DNA from 3 places in the Streptomyces sp. NPDC058335 genome. Region 3 is predicted to be linked to each of the others. Evidence: riboswitches for the same ligand, from Rfam matches in the RefSeq annotation. Region 3 holds a riboswitch; each other region holds the start of a gene.
The links. Region 3 has a riboswitch for cyclic di-AMP ahead of ACFWJX_RS05400 (transglycosylase family protein). Riboswitches for the same ligand answer to the same signal wherever they lie in the genome.
Positions count from the first base shown of each region.

Region 1: it holds a riboswitch for cyclic di-AMP, as region 3 does, so the genes downstream of both, ACFWJX_RS14205 (transglycosylase SLT domain-containing protein) here and ACFWJX_RS05400 (transglycosylase family protein) in region 3, are expected to answer to the same signal.
Region 2: it holds a riboswitch for cyclic di-AMP, as region 3 does, so the genes downstream of both, ACFWJX_RS20095 (peptidoglycan DD-metalloendopeptidase family protein) here and ACFWJX_RS05400 (transglycosylase family protein) in region 3, are expected to answer to the same signal.

Region 1 is NZ_JBHXHX010000006.1:352,422-354,678, reverse strand. It holds gene ACFWJX_RS14210 (HAD family hydrolase) at 1-575, shown strand, start outside; gene ACFWJX_RS14205 (transglycosylase SLT domain-containing protein) at 624-1,106, opposite strand; cyclic di-AMP (ydaO/yuaA leader) riboswitch at 1,111-1,291, opposite strand; gene ACFWJX_RS14200 (CocE/NonD family hydrolase) at 1,570-2,257, opposite strand, start outside.
Region 2 is NZ_JBHXHX010000009.1:260,241-262,497, forward strand. It holds gene ACFWJX_RS20095 (peptidoglycan DD-metalloendopeptidase family protein) at 204-1,205, opposite strand; cyclic di-AMP (ydaO/yuaA leader) riboswitch at 1,210-1,367, opposite strand; gene ACFWJX_RS20100 (alpha-galactosidase) at 1,600-2,257, opposite strand, start outside.
Region 3 is NZ_JBHXHX010000002.1:512,678-514,934, forward strand. It holds gene ACFWJX_RS05395 (transglycosylase family protein) at 1-970, shown strand, start outside; cyclic di-AMP (ydaO/yuaA leader) riboswitch at 1,174-1,356, shown strand; gene ACFWJX_RS05400 (transglycosylase family protein) at 1,360-2,070, shown strand.

The DNA.
Region 1 (2,257 bases), on a different contig from region 3:
TCGGAGCCGACCGCCTGCTGTGGTCGGTCACCCTGGACCGGGAGCTGGCCGAGACCGCGATCGGCAAGATCGAGGCCGAGGTGGGCGAGGTGTACGCGGCCGTCGACCAGGACGGCGTCGACGGGCTCACGCTCATCGAGCCTGGCTACCTGATGCCGCACCCGACCCTGCCGGCCCTGCGGGTCGGAGCACGCGACGACCTGTGGTGCGAGCCGATCAGCAAGGTGCTGCTGCGCCATCCCACCCTGTCCGACGACGAGTTGGCGGCGACGGCCCGTTCGGTGGTCGGCTCGCTCGCCACCGTCACGATGTCCGGGCCGGGCACGGTGGAGCTCCAGCCGTGCGGCGTCACCAAGGCGACCGGACTGGCCCTGGCGGCCGAGCACCTCGGGCTGAGGCCGCAGGACACGATCGCCTTCGGCGACATGCCCAACGACATCCCGATGTTCGACTGGGCGGGGCGCGGTGTGGCGATGGCCAACGCCCATCCGGAACTCAAGGCGGTGGCCGACGAGGTGACGACGTCGAACGAGGACGACGGCGTGGCCGTCGTCCTCGAAAGACTCTTCCCCTAGTCCCCCGGTCCCTGGGGCCTACCGGTCCCTAGTCCCTGGGGGCGACGGTCAGTACGCGCCGAAGACGTTGTCGATCGAGCCGTACCGGTGGGCCGCGTAGTTGCAGGCGGCGGTGATGTTGGCGACCGGGTCGTACGGGTCGTAGGCGGTGCCGGCCACGTGGTACGCGGCGAAGGTGGGGTCGATCACCTGGAGAAGGCCCTTGGACGGGATGCCCGCGGCCGCGTTGGAGTCCCACAGGTTGATGGCGTTCGGGTTGCCCGAGGACTCGCGCATGATGTTGCGGTAGATGCCGTTGTAGGTGCCCGGAATGCCCTTTTCAGCCATGATCGCGAGCGACTCGCGGATCCAGCCGTCGAGGTTGTTGGTGTACCCGGCCGTGGTCGTGGCGGCGGTCGTGGCCGACGCCGTGGTGGCCGCGGAGGCGCTGGTCGAGCCGATGAGCGGGAGTGCCAGCACGGCGGCGCCGGTGGCGGCGACGACGAGGGTGCGGGCGAGACGGGTACGGCGGTGCTGAGCGGCAGCGGGCATGACGAAGGTTCCTCTCCGGCGCCTACGAGGTGAGCTGTCGGGTTCGGGCTGGAAAGTGCCCGGCCGGCCGCCGTACGGGTACGGCGACGCGACTTCACCCCAAGCCGGTCCGGTACGTGCGTGACGTACGGCTCGGCGACTTACCTGGGTCCCCCGCTCCTGCCGTGCGTGAGTGTCGGTCGATGGGTTGCCGGGCGGCGGCAGGATTAGGCGTCTGCCCGACAGGCCGGGAACGTATGCGAGAGCACATGTCCGGAACAAGTGCCGGATTCACAGATCGCCCCTATTGACCATGATCAGATGCGTATGCCTGCTTGATCCTTTGCGTTCGCCAAGCCTCAACTCGCCGACGGGCAAAGCGGAATCACAACTTCCGGTGCAGGTTGCCCGCATGGCCGTGAAGTGAGCCAACTCACCGACGTCCACAACAGGGGTAAAACGGTCATTGAGCCCCAAGTGCCTTTTAAAGGGGCGGGTGTGGGAGCGGCGTCCGGGGAATGCGCTTCCGCCAGGTCCGGTGGAACACCACCTCGCCGCCCTCCGTGCACACGACCTCGTCGGTGGCGACGAAGTCCGTCTCGTCGCCGGTGACCTCCGAACGGGTCCGCACGCTCGTGTCCCAGCCCCGCTCGGGGCGGTGCAGCCGGACCGTCCGGTCGCAGCGGACCCGGGCCGACAAGGGATCGCGCTCGGTGATCGTGTACGTCGTCAGCGCGTCCTCGGTGTACTCCAGGCCGTCGGGGTACGCGCGCGTGCCGGCGTCCGGCGGGACGACCTCCAGCCGCCACTCGCCCCCGGCCTCGTCCCGCACCAGAAGCCGCTCGGGGCGCGGCCCGTCGAGAGTGGCGAGGACGCTCACCCCGAGGGGCGGTGCCTGTTCGGGCTCCTCGAAGGCGACGCCGGCGTCCGCCTCCCGGACCCGCGCCGGCAGTTCCAGCGCGCTGCCCGCCGGGTCCACGGTGAACCCCGCCGCCGACTCGGGCTCGGGCCAGACCCACGGCCAGTAGGCGGAGGAGACGGCGAGACGGATGCGATGGCCGGGCGGGAAGGCGTGGCCGACGGGGGCCAGGTCGAGGACGACGTCCCCGGCAGCGCTTCCTTGCCCCGCGCTTCCGTGCCCCGCGCCTCCAGGCTGCTTGCCTCCAGGCTCC
Region 2 (2,257 bases), on a different contig from region 3:
GACCGCAATGGAACGATCATGAACGCGCAAACTCGAACAGGCGCGGATCGGTTGCGGGGGGGCGTCGATGCGAGCGTGGGTGCAGGAGCAGGAGCAGGTGCGGGCACCGGTGTGCGGGCAGACGGAAACACCGAAGGCCGGACCCCGGGATCGGGGTCCGGCCTTCGGTGGCGTGTCTGTCAGGCGGGAGGTCGAGCGGTACGTCAGCCGACGGAGACGCCGTGCGAGCGCAGGTAGGCGACCGGGTCGATGTCCGAGCCGTAGTCGGGACCGGTACGGATCTCGAAGTGCAGGTGAGGGCCGGTCACGTTGCCGGTCGCACCGGACAGGCCGATCTGCTGACCGCCGGAGACGGACTGGCCGGCCGAGACGGAGAGCGAGGACAGGTGGGCGTACTGGGCGTAGTAGCCGTCGGCGAGCTTGATGACGACCTGGTTGCCGTACGCGCCGCCCCAGCCCGCGGAGACGACCGTGCCCGCGCCGACGGCCTTGAGCGAGGTGCCGGTCGGGACGACGAAGTCGACACCGGTGTGGTAACCGCTGGACCACATGCTGCCGGACATCTTGTACGGGGTGCCGACGGTCGCACCCGCCACCGGGAGGGTGAAGCCACTGGAGGCGGTGGCCTTCTCGGCCGCCTGCGTGGTGGACGCCTTCGACGAGGAGGACTTCGCGGAGTCCGAGGAGTCCGAGGAGGACGACTTCGCGGAGGAGCCCGAGGACTGCTTCGACGAGGTCGACGAATCGGATGAACCGGACGAAGTGGACGGCGACTTGGTCGTGCCGGTCGCGGCCTTCTTGCCGATCGACAGCTTCAGCCCCGGGTGGATCAGCGACGGGTCCTCGCCGACGGCCTCACGGTTGTCCGCGTAGAGCCGGCTCCAGCCGCCGCTGACGTTCTGCTCGTCCGCGATCTTCGAGAGGTAGTCGCCGGACTGCACCGTGTAGGTCTTGGCGCCCGTGGCGGACTTCGCGGACTTCTGTGCCACGGAAACAGTCTCGACAGCCTTTTCCGAAACAGAGGAAAGGGCGGAAGCGGCGGAGACGGCGGAAACCGACTGCGGCGCCGACTGGGACGGTGCGGCCTGCGCGCCGGTGGCCCCCATGAGCGGCAGGGCGAGCGCGGCGCCGCCGGTTCCGGCGACGGCGATGGAACGGGTGAAGCGCTGGGACTTCGGACGGCGGTGCTTACCCTTTGCGGGCATGACGAATTCCTCTCCGGCGCCTGCGAGGTGAGCTGTCGGGTGCGGACTGGAGATGTCCGGCCGCGCCGAGGCGCGGCTTTACCCCTAGCCGTTCCGGAGACCGGAACAGGCGGTACTGCCTGTGGGTCCCCCGCTCCTGCCGTTCACGGGTGAGTGTGCGGTCTCCGGGCGGCGGCAGGATTGGGCGTCCGTCCGGATTGGTGTGGAACGTAAGCGACCAAGACGCACAGGTACAAGCGAAGGTTGCACTCCTCGCGCCATTCTCTTGATCCCCTGTGAGAATTTCCGGTCACCCTCCGTGCATCGAGAGGCCGGTTTTCCCATAAACACCCTTGGAAAACAGCCGTATTACGTGAACATGACGGGCGACTCAACGTCACGAATATGACGCTGCTCACGTGACATGACCCCAGAGCCCCTTATTCCAGAGCGAGTTGGAATGAAGAATCCAATTCGGACAGAACTCCCAGATGCGACGCAGCCGGATAACCGACACATCAAGGCCACCACGCATCCCGGTACACGACCCGTGGTGCAGCAGCACCGCATTCCGGTGAACTTCGACCCTTTCACGGCATTCGTACACCGCTGCCGGGTCGACGGCGCACCGCCGCAGCGCGGGCGCGGGCTCGCCGAAGCGCTGCCCCTGGAGCCAGACGAGGACGACGCTCTGGTTCTCGCGGACGTACTGGACGGTGCTCGGTCGGCCCTCCGGGGGGCCGCAGCCGGTGGAGGTCGCCGTGCCGCACCAGGGGACTGCTCCCCTTGTGGAGACCGATCCACTCCCGCGCCTGGGCCGACTCCCCGCCGTCCGCCCGGAGAGGTCACCGCCGACGCCGAGCACCCCGGCCATGGCGCTCACGAACCGGAGGCGCAGCGAGCCGACCCGGCCGTCGAGCCGGGTGTCGGAGCTGCCGGTGACCCAGGCGGCCATCACGCGCGCGGAGCGGCTCCGGCTGAAGCCGTGCCGGACGGCCAGCCGGTCCCGCGGGTCGGTGTCGTCGGAGGTCCACACCTGGTCGGCACGGCTCAGGATGCCGGGGCCGATCCAT
Region 3 (2,257 bases):
GGCTCCGGCCCTCCTCGTCGCGGCCGGCGTGACCGGCACCGCGATCGCCATCCCGCTGCTCGGCGCCACCGGCGCGAGCGCAGCCGACGGCACGGTGTGGGACACGGTGGCGGAGTGCGAGTCCGGCGGCTCCTGGAGCGCCGACACGGGCAACGGCGAGTACGGCGGCCTGGCGCTGAGCCAGGAGGACTGGGAGGCGTACGGCGGCCTCGACTTCGCCGAGCGCCCCGACCTGGCCAGCCGCAACCAGCAGATATCCGTCGCCCAGAAGGTCCTCGCGGACCAGGGCATCGGCGCCTGGGGCACCTGCGGGCTGACGTCCGGGCTCACCAAGGACAACGGCGCGGGCAGCGTGGACACCGGAGTGGCGGACGACTCGTCCGACTCCTCCGTGTCGTCCGGCTTGTCCGACCTGTCCAAGGGTTCGTCCGGTTCGTCGGGCTCCACCGACTCCTCGCAATCCTCGGGTTCCACGGGGGGTTCCGCCGACCCGTCGGCCGAATCGTCCCTGGACGGCACGGACTCGACGTCCCCGTCACCTTCGTCCCCTTACTCCGGTACGCCGGACAGCTCCTCGAAGTCCGATACGCCCGCAGATGCGGACGCGAGCGCCTCGGGGTCGGGCGACAGCTCACCCACGGCCAACCCAGAAGTGGACGACTCGGACAAGTCGGTCCAGGATGTGGGTTCTTGGAGCCTCGTCGACACGGGCTCCCTCACCTCCGGCCGGCACCGCGGCACCACCGCCGAGGAGGCCGCGCCCGCGCCGGACGGCACCACCACCGCCTCGTCCGGCCGTCACGCCGCGAGCACCTACGTCGTGCGCGAGGGCGACTCCCTGGCCTCCATCGCCGACTCCCTTGCCCTCGACGGCGGATGGCGTGCCCTCTACGCCGAGAACAAGGCCGCCATCGGCGCCGACCCGAACAACATCACCGCCGGTCAGACGCTCGACACAGCGGTCGAATAGGGCCGAAAAACGGGAAAAGCAGCGGGAGTTCACGTCACGCTTCGCACTGAATGTCTGGTTTGGTGAAAGTGTGGGATGAGTCTCAGAAGGCGTGATCGTCTTTGAAATTCCGCCGAGCGCGTGTCTACCGTCAGGACCGCTCGGCAACCCGAGCCCCGGCTGTCGCAACGCCGAATCCTGCCAGTGGCAGCCCGGGAACAGTCGTCGCGCAAGCGCCGTAGGCAGGAGCGGGGGACCCAAGGTAAGTGCCGGACCGGTCGGTTGACCGGAACGGCTTGGGGTGAAGCCACACGTCCCAGGGAGCGGCGCTCCCGAGGGCGAGTGGCCGGGCAACTCACACGGCCCGAACCCGACAGCTCACCTCGCAGGCGTCGGTGAGGGGATCCACCATGCTGTTTTCCGGCAAGGGCAAGCACCGCCGCCCGTCCAAGGCCACCCGTGTCGCCGCGCTCGCCGGTGTCACCGGCGTCGCCATAGCCGCCCCGCTGATGGCGGCCGGCAACGCCTCCGCCGCCACCGCCTCCGAGTGGGACGCCGTCGCCCAGTGCGAGTCCGGCGGCAACTGGTCCATCAACACCGGCAACGGCTACTACGGCGGCCTGCAGTTCTCGGCCTCCACCTGGGCCGCGTACGGCGGCACGCAGTTCGCCTCCACCGCCGACAAGGCCTCGAAGTCCCAGCAGATCCAGATCGCCGAGAAGGTCCTCGCGGGCCAGGGCAAGGGTGCCTGGCCGTCCTGCGGCGTGGGCCTGTCCGGCGCCGCGTACAACGGCGGCTCGGCCTCCACGGGCTCGTCGTCCACCGGCAGCTCCTCCTCCGGCGGCTCCTCGGAGACCACCACGCGCTCCACCGAGGAGCAGAGCGCCTCCCGCTCCGCCGAGCGCCCGGCCGCCAAGGCCCCGAAGACGGTCACCACCCCGACCGGCAAGAAGGTCAAGAAGGGTGACGGCGAGTACAAGGTCGTCAAGGGCGACACGCTCAGCTCCATCGCCGAGGCGCACGACGTCAAGGGCGGCTGGGCCAAGCTGTTCGAGCTGAACAAGGACATCGTCCAGGACGCCGACCTCATCTACCCGGGTCAGCAGCTGCACCTGAAGTGACATCCGGCTCCCAGCCGGACCACAGCCCCCTCACAGCCGAGGCCGCCACGCTGAAGGCCTCGTGAGGGAGCCCCCGTCCCCACGGTCCCCCGCCCCGGTGCGTGTTCCCCCGTACGCACCGGGGCGGGGTTTTCTTTTCCCGTTCGCCACCTTCTGTTGGCCACCCCCCTTTGTTCCGGCCGGAAAC